DNA from 3 places in the Exiguobacterium sp. s133 genome. Region 3 is predicted to be linked to each of the others. Evidence: riboswitches for the same ligand, from Rfam matches in the RefSeq annotation. Region 3 holds a riboswitch; each other region holds the start of a gene.
The links. A riboswitch is a leader RNA that binds a small molecule or an ion and turns the genes downstream of it on or off. The one in region 3 is predicted to bind S-adenosylmethionine.
Positions count from the first base shown of each region.

Region 1: it holds a riboswitch for S-adenosylmethionine, as region 3 does, so the genes downstream of both, KNP96_RS15240 (Na+/H+ antiporter NhaC family protein) here and msrA (peptide-methionine (S)-S-oxide reductase MsrA) in region 3, are expected to answer to the same signal.
Region 2: it holds a riboswitch for S-adenosylmethionine, as region 3 does, so the genes downstream of both, KNP96_RS09875 (LLM class flavin-dependent oxidoreductase) here and msrA (peptide-methionine (S)-S-oxide reductase MsrA) in region 3, are expected to answer to the same signal.

Region 1 is NZ_JACSMK010000014.1:14,032-18,445, reverse strand. It holds gene KNP96_RS15250 (aldo/keto reductase) at 1-770, opposite strand, end outside; gene KNP96_RS15245 (hypothetical protein) at 929-1,129, shown strand; gene KNP96_RS15240 (Na+/H+ antiporter NhaC family protein) at 1,172-2,479, opposite strand; SAM riboswitch class I at 2,560-2,663, opposite strand; gene KNP96_RS15235 (metal ABC transporter solute-binding protein, Zn/Mn family) at 2,743-3,711, opposite strand; gene KNP96_RS15230 (alpha/beta hydrolase) at 3,881-4,414, shown strand, end outside.
Region 2 is NZ_JACSMK010000006.1:80,919-85,332, forward strand. It holds gene KNP96_RS09860 (ABC-F family ATP-binding cassette domain-containing protein) at 1-447, shown strand, start outside; gene KNP96_RS09865 (SRPBCC family protein) at 577-1,035, opposite strand; gene KNP96_RS09870 (ATP-grasp domain-containing protein) at 1,140-2,087, opposite strand; gene KNP96_RS09875 (LLM class flavin-dependent oxidoreductase) at 2,084-3,142, opposite strand; SAM riboswitch class I at 3,215-3,319, opposite strand; gene KNP96_RS09880 (DUF975 family protein) at 3,510-4,184, opposite strand; gene KNP96_RS09885 (DUF2325 domain-containing protein) at 4,252-4,414, opposite strand, start outside.
Region 3 is NZ_JACSMK010000007.1:109,878-114,291, forward strand. It holds gene KNP96_RS10920 (DMT family transporter) at 222-650, shown strand; gene KNP96_RS10925 (Crp/Fnr family transcriptional regulator) at 662-1,339, shown strand; gene KNP96_RS10930 (DMT family transporter) at 1,352-1,831, shown strand; gene msrA (peptide-methionine (S)-S-oxide reductase MsrA) at 2,228-2,758, opposite strand; SAM riboswitch class I at 2,866-2,972, opposite strand; gene KNP96_RS10940 (M20 metallopeptidase family protein) at 3,043-4,215, opposite strand; gene KNP96_RS10945 (putative quinol monooxygenase) at 4,304-4,414, shown strand, end outside.

The sequences.
Region 1 (4,414 bases), on a different contig from region 3:
GTCGCGAGACGATCGATTTGTTCGAGGTCGTCTGCATCGAGTTGGAAATCAAACACATCGAAGTTTTCAGCAATCCGTTCTGGTGTGACTGATTTCGGAAGCGCAACGATTCCGTTATCGAGGTGCCAACGTAGAACGACTTGTGATGGGCTCTTACCATGTTTTTCAGCAATCTCTTTGAAATCATTGATTTCAAGGAACTTACCTTGCATGAGTGGGCTCCATGCTTCGACTTGAATGCTGTGATCTTGCAAGTACTCATGCAATTCATGCTGTGGAAGTTGTGGATGAAGCTCGACTTGGTTGATCATCGGCGTCATGAGTCCTTCTTCAGCAAGTGTATCGAGATGATGTTCTTTAAAGTTCGATACACCAATCGCCTTGATTTTACCTGCTTCGTACAGCTCGACCATGGCTTTCCATGCTTCGACATAACCTTCGACCGGCCAGTGAATGAGATAAAGATCGAGATAATCGGTTTCTAGTCGCTCAAGTGACTCAGCGAAAGCCTCTTTCGTCCGTCCGGCACGAATGTCATCGTTCCAAACTTTAGACGTCAAGAAGAGTTCTTCACGTTTCACGCCGCTTTCTTTGATTCCTTTTGCGACACCACGTTCGTTTTTGTAGACGGCAGCCGTATCGATATGACGGTAACCGACGCGAAGTGCTTCTGCGACGGCAGCCGGTGCTTCCGTCTCTTCATCGACTTGCCAGACACCGAACCCGATCTGTGGAATCGTGATACCATTTGAAAGTTTTGCGTATTGCATGTATATACTCCTCCTTCAATGAAACTAGAATATGGATTTGCCTGTTCAGTTTAGCATGAACTTAGCGGAACATCTGTTTTGATGCTCATAAGCAGGGAATATAGAATGGGAAAGAGAAGAAAGTCTACTGATGCATAAACGAAGAGAGGTGTAATATCATGGTGAAATCGATTAAAAAAGTACCAAAAGGAGTTTGGACAAGCATTGCAGCACTATTAGGTGCTCAAGCCACGTTCCTCTTCCTTGGTGCCCGCAAGACAGGACGCAATCCGTGGGTATGGGGTGGAGCAGGACTCGTTCAATTTCCGCTTCCGGCGATTGCCTATTTCATTTTGAATCGTCAAGAAAAACAAAAATAAAGTGAACCCCCGTCGCAGACGAAGCGACGGGGGTTGTTTGTTTTACGACATGTTGTTTTTCTGTGCGGCATCGCTCTTCCGGCGTGGGAAGCCGAAGAAGATTGCCAGTGATCCACAAACGAACAGTAAAAATGGATAGAACAAATAAGGAATCAGTTCGGGTGACGCCGTTTTCGTCAATTCAGCGGCAATCAAAAGTTGCGCTCCGTACGGGATGATTCCTTGAACACCACAGGAAAAGAGGTCGAGGATACTGGCTGACTTCTTCCGGTCGATGTCATACGTATCCGCGATTTCAGCAGCGAGCGGACCGGCGACAAGAATCGAAATCGTATTATTTGCTGTTGCGAGATTCGTTGCACTGACGAGGGCAGCCATACTGAACTCAGCTCCCCGGCGTTTCGAAATCTTTCGTGTCAGCGTTTCTTTGAGATAAGCAATTCCACCGTTATAGGTGATCAGGCTGACGAGTCCACCCATCAGCAACGTCAAGATTGAGATTTCTGCCATCCCCATCAATCCGTCAGACATCGCGAGGACAAACCCACTTACTCCGAAACTACCGTCGATCATTCCGATGATGCCTGTCAATAACGTCCCGCCGAGTAAGACGAGAATGACGTTGACACCAAAGAGTGCGAGCGCGATGACGGAAAGATACGGAATCAGCTTATAAAATTCAAATGCTTTCGCTTCGACGACATCTCCGGAACCTGACACGAAAGCGAGTAAGATGACAGTGATGACGGCAGCAGGCAAGACGATTAAAAAGTTCGTTCTGAATTTATCACGCATGTTCGTTTTTTGTGTCCGGACAGCGGCGATTGTCGTATCTGAGATAAACGATAAGTTATCACCGAACATTGCTCCACCGACGACGGCAGCAGCGGCGAGTGCGACATTGACACCCGTCGCGTCATGAATCCCGAGTGCGATCGGTGCAAGGGCAGCGATTGTGCCGGTCGAAGTTCCCATCGCCATCGAGATGAAAGCGGCAATGATGAACAATCCACTCATTAAAAGAGACTGGGGTAGGAAACTGAGTGCAGCGTTGACGGTCGCATCAATGGCTCCGATTGCATTCGCTGTTCCAGAAAATGTGCCAGCGAGTAAAAAGATGAAGACCATGATCATGATGTCCGGATTTCCGGCACCGCGGGCAATCCGCTCGACGGTCTGGTTGATGTCTCCCTTAGATGTCGCAGCAGCAAAAATCAAGGCGATTAAAGCTGCAATCAAGATGGGGAATTTGTAAAAGTCGTTATAGAAGATTCCTGCACCGATGAATAATACAAGGAAAACGAACAAGGGGAACAACGCCCATTTGTTCGGCGTAACCGTTTCGTTCATGTGAATCACTCCATTTCTTCAGCATACAAAAAAAGACCCCTTCGCAAGAAAGAAGGAGGTCTTTACTGAAAAAGACGCTCTTCTTATCTCTCAAGCCATAGCTTGCTGGATTTGGCACAGTACGAATCAATCGTCCGCTGCCGAAACATCATTGGGCCAGTCCCTCCGTTTCTCGCGATAAAAAGAAGTCATTTAGTTGTTTAGTCGTTGTTTAAAACACGTTTATTACCCTAACGTATCTTTTAATGCTTGTCAACTGTACCTTACTGCAGTGCTTGTTTGAGCGTCGTCACGTTTTCGTTCATCAAATCAAAGTACGATTGATCTTGTTGATCTTTTGCGACGGACTCGAGGTTATGAATCGTAATCGATTCGGCACCGATTTCTTTTTGGATGACACGGGCGACCTTTGGCGACACCGTCTCTTCGAAGGCGATATAGTTTAAGTCATGCATCTCTGCTTCCTTGACGATGGCAGCCAGCTGTTTTTGGGACGGTTCGTCAGACGGTGAAATACCGGCAATCGGCAGTTGCGTGAAACCGTAACGTTCCGCCAAGTACCCGTATGCGGCATGCGTGACGAGAAGCTCCTTTTTCGAACCGGAGTCAACAGCTTTTTGTAAATTTTGGTCGAGTTCATCTGCTTGTTTGTTAAAGAGTGCGAGGTTTTTATCAAACGTTTCCTTCCGGTCAGGTGCTTCCTTTGCTAACGCGGTCGTAATCGAGTCAGCCATTTTCTTGGCGTTGTTCGGGTCGAGCCAAACATGCGGATCGTATTGTCCATGATCGTGCGACTCTTCTTCAGCCTCGTGATCATCATGGTCATCGTGTGCGTCTTCTTCGTGCGTATGAAGCGAAGCGGAAGCTTCGAGTAAGTCGATATTTTTACTTGTCTCGACAAAACGAATGGAATTACCGGCTAAACTTTCCTTAATCTTTTCAGAGTACGGCTCAAGGGTTGTGCCGGTAAGTAAAAATAGATCGCCTTTCGCAATCGTCGTCAGTTGCTTCGGAGTCGGCTCATACGAATGCGGGTCGGCGCCAGGGGGAACGATTAATTCGACCTGGACGTCCTTTCCGCCGATTTCTTTGGCGATGGCTGCCGTGGCGAACGTCGACGTATAAATTTGCAATTTACCGTCTTCGTCTGAATTTGAAGTCGATGAGCCGCATGCGGCGAGCAGACTGGCAGTTACTGTCGCGATGGTTAACGCTGGAATGATTTTTTTCATATATGAACCCTCCAAGATAATTAAAACGTAATTGTTCCGATTTGGACTTTCTAACTATATCCGACGGAAATTAAAGCGTCAAGTCGGAATGTTGTGAAGTTCTAGTTCAAAATAAATCGGGTAAGAGAAGAGTAGAAGTGAAATCGGAATGAGCCTTGGAGGTGATGAGGTGAAACGTGAAACAGCATGGTTGATGGGTGGCGCCGCTATTTTGACGACGGCTGCTGCTGGTGCGAGTATTTGGAATAATTATGGAGCCTTACTCAGATGGACGGAGCCGGTCTTGCCGCTTACCGAAAAGCAATTAGCACCACGAAATCTTTTATACAAGACGGTCAATCAGCAGGACTTGACGTTAGATATCTATTATCCACCGGGAGAAGGGCCGTTTCCGGTCGCGATTTATGCTCATGGCGGCGCATTCGTTCGTGGAAACCGTGATGATGTGTTTAGTTTTGCTCCAATCATCGACCGGTTTTTAGAACTCGGGATTGCCGTTTGCAGCATCGACTATCGTTTATTTGAGGATGGCAGCTACTTTCCGGACAACCTGGAAGATGTTCGAGATGCCTTATGTTTTTTAAATCAACAAGCGGATGAATTACGCATCGCGCGCGGTCGCATGCTTTTATGGGGTGATTCAGCAGGTGGAGCCCTAATGTTGACGACGGCGCTTGCCCCGACTGAATTTATCGGCGAACAG
Region 2 (4,414 bases), on a different contig from region 3:
GAGTTCTTCGAAGGGTCTGACAAAACGATTCTCGATTGGTTGCGCCAATACTCACCAGCTGATGAAAGTGACACATTCCTCCGTGGTTTCCTCGGTCGGATGCTCTTCTCCGGAGAAGAAGTCATGAAAAAAGCGTCAGTCCTCTCTGGGGGAGAAAAAGTCCGTTGTATGTTATCGAAAGCGATGCTCAGTGGTTCAAACGTCCTCGTCCTTGACGATCCGACGAATCACTTAGACCTCGAATCAATCACAGCACTCAACGATGGCTTGATTGCTTACAAAGGTGCGATGCTCTTCAGCTCGCATGACCATCAGTTCGTCGAAACAATTGCGAACCGGATCATCGAACTCACACCAAACGGAATCGTCGATAAAGAAACGACGTACGATGAGTACCTCAACAACGATTCAATCCAACAACAATTGACTGCGTTATACGCACATTGATTTGTCTACTGTCCTCGTTAATCGGGGGCAGTTTTTTGTAAATACGTTTATATTTTTTTGTTAAGTATCATCTTCCTTACTTAAAAAGGTACGCCTATTCTCGCAGTAATCGAGAGTAAGCGTACCTTTTTATTCTTGGATTTGCTTCACTTCTTTTTCGAGCCGCTCGAGAAATCCTTTGACGATTTTCTCGTTTTCACGTTCTCCGCCTAACGATAAGAGACTGCGACCGACGAAGTTGACGCCTTCATTTTTCCCCGTGTAAATCAAACGGCAGCTCGTCGCATCGATTCGCTTCAGCGCAAACGACATCTCAAGGCGAAACATCTTCGCTAACGTAAAACCAATCGTATTTTGTTTATAGTCCGGTTCATTCGTATAAGCGAGATCGGTCACGATGTAGGTTTCAAGACGATTCCCTTGCATGTAGGTTTGCCGGTACGTCGATCCGACGACGCCCGGCTTACGTTCAATCACCTCATGCTGGACGACACCCGGAATGAGTCGTTGCAGTCGATCGTGATCAAACAGATGCCACGCCTGTTCAATTGGAATCGCAAGTACTTTTTCTTCACGCCACGTCACCATGACACCACCTCCTTTTAGTTTAAAAATACCCTGATGTCCGTCGTTCTAACGCTCGACTCCGGCACAATCAGGGTATTTTTCTTACTTCAAGTGGTTTTTGATGTTCACTTCACGGTTTGACGTTCTAACGCATGACCAAGGAATGTTGCGAGTTCCAGCATCCCGAACTTCCCAGCTGCCGCTTCAGCGTCCGAATTGTAATTCGTATTCGTATTGACGTCGTACGTGTAAATCGTCCCGTCTGCATCCTTGATGAACTCAATCCCGGCGACCGCGATTTTATTTTCTTGCAGGAACGCTTCATACTGGGCGATGATCGGGTCATCGAACCCGTCGACAATTTGGAATTTCATCGGTGTCTCTGCCGCCTCTTCTCCGACCGGGCAGAACAAATCATCGATGACACAAGCATCCGCGGGGCAGAGCTCGAATCCTTCCGACGTATCGACACGGACCGCATAGACGAACTTACCACCGACGAATTCACAACGCGTAATGTAGGGTTCAGGTGCTTGAATGTACTCTTGAATCAACGTGATGCCGTCGACCGGCTCATCGAATGTCGGTCCGTCAAGATACGTCTCGAGTGCTTCAATCGAGTGGAACAATTGAACGCCGAGTCCTTTACCGGCACGATTGTGTTTCGTGATGAACGACGATACTCCGATGTTTTGAGCGGCTTGGACGATTTGATCACGTCCGACGGCTGCCGTCGTTTTCGGAACACGGATACCTGCTTTTCGTAAGGCGGTGTATTGGTTGACCTTACTGACCTCGAGTCGTAACGCACGGGTTCCGTTGAAAACGGTCCGGTCATGTTCTTCGAGCCAAGCGAGGACCCCTTCCGTCAATTCTGGTGCATAGCGGTGCCCGCGCGTATGGGACGAGGCACTCATCCGGCTGTAAAAAACGCCTTCCGGTGGTGTTTCATCGAGTGGGACGACCCCTTCGTTGAGGTGCCACTGTTCATACGGTAAGTTGAGTTCCTCGAGTCGCTTGATTAAATGATCCGTCCATTCCTGATTTTCGTGTAAGATATGAATTTTCGTCATTTTAGTTGACCTACCTTTCGTTTCGCTTCGACGCGTGGCATGACCTCGCGGGCAAAGCGTTCCATTTCTTCGAGTTGCGGAGAAAATTGAAGCAAGAGCAATGTCACGCCGACTGCTTCAAATTCAAGAATCCGTTCTGCGATTTGATCCGGCGTCCCAATCAAGTTCGGACGCAGTCCCCGGTTTGAGACCGAATAGTCATTTCGTTTGACCTGTTGTTCGAGTTGCGATTTACTGACGAAGTCGTCATACCCGGCATATCCGGCACCGTCTTCTTTAACGTTCGTAATCCGGTGCCATTCTTCGAGCGCCGCTTCTTCCGTCTCGCGACAGATGATGTAGGCCGCCAGTCCGAAACTCGCAAGCGGCTGCTTCCCGGTCGCCGCGCGGCGGGTTTTCATATCCGTAATTTTCGTCGCGACTTCATCGACCGTTCCTCCATGCATGACATAGGCATCACAGTGATTGACGATCGTCTGTTTCCCCGTCTCACTCTCACCACCAGCGTAGAGCTTGATTCCGGGACGCTGAACGGGTTTCGGGTGAAGCTCTGCCCGTTCCAGCTGATAGTACGCCCCATCAAAACTATAGGGTGATGCGTCCGCCCATAATCCTTTCATGACCGTCACGAATTCTTCCGTCCGGGCATATCGTTCGTCATGGGCTGTAAAAATCCCATTGTATTGACGGGCTTCTTCCTCCCACCAGGCCGAGACGACGTTGAGCGTAAAACGTCCGTTACTCAACTGATCGAGGTTCGCCGCCATTTTTGCTGTCGTCGCCGGATTATGAAAACCGGGCCGGACGGCTGTCATGATTTCCAACCGTTCCGTTGTCGCCGCAATCGCCGCTGCCGTCGTCCACGCCTCAAGACTCGGTTCGGCTATTCCTTTAATGTCGTTTAAGTTCAATTCTGCAATCAATGTCGTAGAAAAGCCAATCCGTTCTGCCGTCTGTGCGACTTGTTTCGCATAATCGAATGTCGCTGGCATTTGTTCCTCCTCGACGTTTCGTAACCAACCCCCGAAGATTGGTAACCAAAATCCGTATTCCATCCCCTGTGCCCCCTTTTTGCATAAAAAATCGCTCTTTTCGTTTAGAAAAGAGCGACGAATGTCTACTGTCAGCTCTTATCTTCAAAGGAATAAATTCCTCTTGGAAGTAGCACCTTCCGCTCATGCGGGGTTGCTGAAGTGTCGTCGGGCCAGTCCCTCGACTTCTCGTGATAAGAATAATTGAAATTAGCGTACATCTTTTAGCAGAGTAAAGCAACCTTTAAACCTTCTTTTCCTATCGGAATTAAAAAACATTTGGAAAATCACTCTGTTTCTTGATACTTCTTTGTCTAGAAGCTAAAAACAGGAATTGCACATCGGTTTAAGATGGCAATCCCTGCTTTGTATGGTGCTGTTCAAAATCAATTCATTCTGGTGATACGAACGGTGAGTCATTGTGATTTGCATCCATCATGGCTGTCCGGTGACCAGTCGTCGAAACTTCTTCCCCACGCACGCGATCGTAGAACTTCGCGATTGTGACGCTGAAGTACGGGCCAATCCAGAGGAAACCGATTCCGATCGTAACAATTCCGAGCAAGAACCAACCGATGAACGAAAGGACGAGGAAAAACGCCTCTTTTTTATGTCCATCCATCATTTGGCGTGAACGCGTAATGGCATCAAGGATGCCAATCGATGGTTCGTCCCGAATGATGTAATACGTCAACATGTAAGAGAATGACTTAATGATTCCTGGAATGATGAAAAGTAAGAACCATAGCCCTAAGAAAAAGGTTTGGACGATTGACACTCCAATGGCTTTCAAGAACATTTTGTACGGCTCAAACAAATCGGCGACTTTCGTCTGCTCGTCTCGGGCGACAGATAGGGTGAGCCATGACCATCCCATTGCAACCGGTAAGGTCAACACCGTCAAGAGCATACCAATCAAGTCGATAAATTGGAAATCCTCTTCGGGTGAGGACGCAAATCCGTTCGGAACGCCTTGAATGATTAAGAACAACAACATCATTAATGCCATGAAGCCCCATCGTCCCTGCAACGACTCGCGCGCTGCTAATTTTAATTGTTTTGACATCGAAAGATCCTCCTCAAAAATAAGTGCTACCTTTCTTTACGGTTTATTTTTGAGGAGGTTTCACTTTTTAACGCTCGTCTTTTAGTAAACGTTGGACCATTGCTTTTTCAAGTTGTTGCTGGCACGCCGTATACAAAGAGCGTCGTCCATCGAGTCGTTCAATCGCAAACGGAATATCGTGCTTTTTTGCTTGCACGAGAACATGTGCCGCTGCTGCGTGAGAAACCCGA
Region 3 (4,414 bases):
TTTTAGGTGATATCGCTTTGAAGACGAGGCGAGACGGGGAAGCGCGAACGGATTGCATCCCGATATCGCATGGTTACGCCTCTTAATCGATTATCTACACGCTGAAGACGGGCAATCCGTCTTTTTTTATACAATTTTTTAAAATGGGACATTTGTCCTTTTCAGATAAGGTGAAAATAGTGTCTACTCATAACAGAAGAAACAAAAGGAGGTGCCTTAAAGTGCAGGGAGTTATATTCGCATTAATGAGTGGACTATTCATTGCGTTGCAGGGGATTTTTAATGCCCGTTTAGGAGATGCCATTGGTCCGTGGTTTTCGGTGACGATCGTTCATTTCGTCGGATTGATGGGGTGCTTAGCGATTTATAGTGTGGTTCGTGACCGGAAAATCGGCGGTTTTCGACAGCTTCCGCTCCTCTATGCCAGTGGCGGATTGCTTGGCGTACTCGTCGTCGTGACCGAACTGACGTCGATTCAGTTACTTGGCATGACGTGGGCGATGTGTTTGTTGCTCGTCGCACAAATTTTATGTGCATTCGTGATTGATTTGAACGGCTGGTTTGGTGTCATCAAAAAAAGGAGTAACCGGGGACAGTGGATCGGGATCAGTTTGATGCTTGCCGGAGTTGCGATTTTTTCACTGTCCTAAAGGGAGGGCCTATGCAGACGATTGAGACCTATTTAAAACAGTACGACTTAGCGGATATTTTTACGGAGACCAGTAAAGGCTATTTACGCATCGAAACGTTTTCGGAAGGGGACCTGTTATGTGTGACGGGTGAACCGATTGACCGGATGTATTTCATCGTCGAAGGAAAAATTAAAATCTCTGCAGCATCGGCTGAAGGGAAACAACGGATTTTACGCTTCAAAAAGGCGATGACGGTGATTGGTGATGCGGAATATATCAATCAACGGGAAGTCTTGAATACCATCGAGGTGATTACGGACGTCGTGGCACTCAGCATTCCGTATGCGATCTTACGTGAGCACAATACGACGAACACCTTTTTACAATTTTTACTGCGGGTCATTACGACCAAGTGGTACGCGGACTCGAAATCAGCATCATTTCATGTCCTCTATTCGGTCGAAGAACGATTTGCCGGATATCTGTTATCGATTACCTCGGACGTTTCCGACAGTCTGTTTTATCAAGAGATGCGAACGTCGAATCTCCATGACGTCGCCGATTGGCTCGGGACGAGTTACCGTCATTTAAACCGTATCATCTCAACACTTTGTGAAGAAGAAATCTTGGCGAGACGACGCGGGAAAATCATTATTTTAGATGTAGAGCGGATTAAAGAAAAAGCGAACGGAAATAGTTACGAATAAGGAGGGGCTAGCGTGGGACTAGGTATGTTTTGTGCGATTACGGCAGGAATGATGATTAGTTTACAGACGGTATTGAATGCACGGATGAGTCATGCGTTCGGGGCATGGGCGACGACGACCCTCGTCTTTTTTGTCGGGTTCATCGGTTCACTGTTTGCGCTACTCGTATTTCGGGGTGGCACATTCTCGAACATTCAAACGGTCGAACCGCTTTATTTATTCGGTGGTCTGGTCGGTGTCGGTGTCGTATTTTGTGTGATGCGCGGGATTCAGCTGCTCGGTCCATCGATTGCGATTTCGGTCGTCTTGATTTCGCAACTGAGTTTTGCATTATGTGTCGACTTGTTCGGTTGGTTCGGTTTACCGGAACTTGAGCTTTCGCTCGGACAAGTCGCTGGATTGCTTGTGATGCTAGCCGGTATTTTTGTGTTGAAACGATATCAAGTCGTAGAAATCGAATCTTCGGATGAGTTGTCGGAAAAGGTATCGTAATTCTTACGGTTAACTCTGGCAGTATAAAGTCGATTTTTTAGCGCGAAGACGAATCAGTAGTTGTGGAATGAAAGATTCGTTCTTTTCGTTGCTTTCCTCGGGCGAGGCGCAAGCCGTTGCTCCTTGATCCTCACGGACAACGAGCAGGGTCTTGCCAGCCTCTTGGCAGCGCGTGTTCACGCGCTTTTTCCCGTAGGAGTCAACGAAAAACGAAGTTTTCAGGGTGTACCGTAGAGAAAATCATAGAGTAGTGTTAGAGCGCAATCCGTCTCGAATCGCTTTGAAGACAAGGCGAGACAGGGAAACGCGAACGGATTGCCTCTTGTTATAGCATAGTCACTCTTCATAAGAGTTTGTCTACATGCTGAAAGCCCGCACGAAGCGGGCTTTTTTAGTTTAGACAGATACTTCTTCTTTCCAAGCCACATCGATGAATTCATCGCGACCGGATGCTTTCCGGTCTTTTTTGTAGTGTTCCGGATTCTTTTTGTGGAAGTTTTGATGATAGTCTTCTGCTGGATAGAAGGCTTGTGCCGCTTCGATTCGTGTGACGATCGGCTGCTTAAAGCGATTGCTCGCAGCAAGCGCGTCACGTGAAGCAATCGCAGCAAGGCGCTGTTCTTCCGTATGATAAAAGATGGCAGGTGCGTATTGTGTCCCACGGTCCTGGAACTGTCCGCCGGCGTCAGTCGGATCCGTTTGCGGCCAGTAAAGTTCGAGTAACCGCTCGTATGAGAATAACGCCGGATCAAATGTAATCTCGACGACCTCCGAATGACCGGTCGTGCCTGTTTTTATTTGTTCGTATGTCGGATTTTCGATTTGTCCTCCTGTATAACCGGAAACAATTCCGTGAATACCGGGCAGTTCTTCGAATGGGGTCACCATGCACCAGAAACAGCCTCCTGCGAATGTTGCTTTTTCCATCTATATCTCGTCCTTTCCGCTGGCGGTAGTCGCCCTGTAATCATTCGTGCTCTGACAGCGAGAAAACGAAAACGACTCCTTTGCTTGGTTGCAAAAGGAGTCGTCGCTTTTTATCAACCAAAGCTTGCGCTTTGCTGGTCGTAGCACCTTGCCACTGAAGGCAGGTTGCTGGGACGTCATCGATCCAGATCTCTCAGTCCACTCTTGATAAGTGTTATATGAAGTTGATTAAATTCGTTATCATTGATGTGATAATAGCATCTCTAAAACGACAAAGTCAATCATTAAGATTGTAAGGCATGCAGGACGGTCGCACCTAGAGATTTCGCGCCGACGAGTAGTGCCCGTTCATCGATTTCATATTTCGGATGGTGTTGCGGATAAATCGTACTCCCGTCCGTTTTGGCGGACCCCGTAAAGAAGTAGCTTCCTGGGGTACGCTCTAAATAATAGGCGAAATCGTCTGCTGCCATCATCGGTTTGAGTTCTTTGACAGATGCCTCACCTAAGAAAGCCGTCGCTTCTTTAACGAGATTTGTTTCTACCGGATGATTCCAAAGGGATGGATAACCCGTCGTAAAGTCGATGGAGTAGCTCGCACCGATTCCGGCACACGTCGTCCGAGCAACTAAATCGACCTGCTGGCGTAACTGGTGACGCAGCGCTTCGTCAAATGTCCGGATTTCACCGACAATCCGTGCCTCACCAGTAACGATGTTCGGAGCCGTTCCGGCATGGAATGAACCGATTGCGATGATGGCAGGTGAAAACGGATCAACGCGCCGACTGACGAGGTGTTGGAGATTACAGACGAGTTGTGCCCCGGCGACGAGTGCATCTTGTGTTTTATGAGGGGCTTGCGCATGACCACCCTGTCCGTGGACAACGATTTCGAATTCATCGATGGCGCACAGCGTATGTCCTGCGTGATAGCCAATTGTTCCGACAGGTAAGTCATTTTCGAGATGCGTACCGAAAATTGCATCGACCCCGTCAAGACAGCCGTCTTCAATCATTTGAATGGCACCACCCGGGAAGACTTCTTCCCCGTGCTGATGAATGAACACGATTGTTCCGTGAAGGTCTTCTTGCAGTGCTGTAAAGGCCGAGGCAAGACCGAGTGCAATCGCCGTATGTCCGTCATGTCCACACGCATGCATGACACCCGGATGAATCGAACGGAAGGCGAGATCCGTTTCCTCCTGCAGTGGCAGGGCATCGAAATCGGCCCGAATGGCGATGGTCTTTCCAGGATGTTTTCCTTTGAGGGTCGCGACGATCCCGCTACCACCGACGTTCCTGCGGTAAGGGAGACCAAGCTCATCATAAAATGAGGCGATGGCGTTTGGTGTCCGCACTTCTTGAAAAGAGAGTTCCGGGTGACGGTGCAGATCACGACGTCTTTCAATGATTTGTTGTTCGAGTTGATCGAGTTGAGTGAAGAGTTGCTGTTGCATCATAATCATCCTTTCAGGTTTTTGAGGTATGACTTTCTATAAAACGGGTAGAGATAGGAGTAATGAATGATGAGGAGGAAAACAAGTCATGGGAGAAATTATTGTCAACGCGGTCATCACAGTCAAAGCAGGTTTAGCCGATCAAGTCTTTCCGATTTTAAGTACGGTCTACAAAGCTTCACAAAACGAGCCGGGGTGC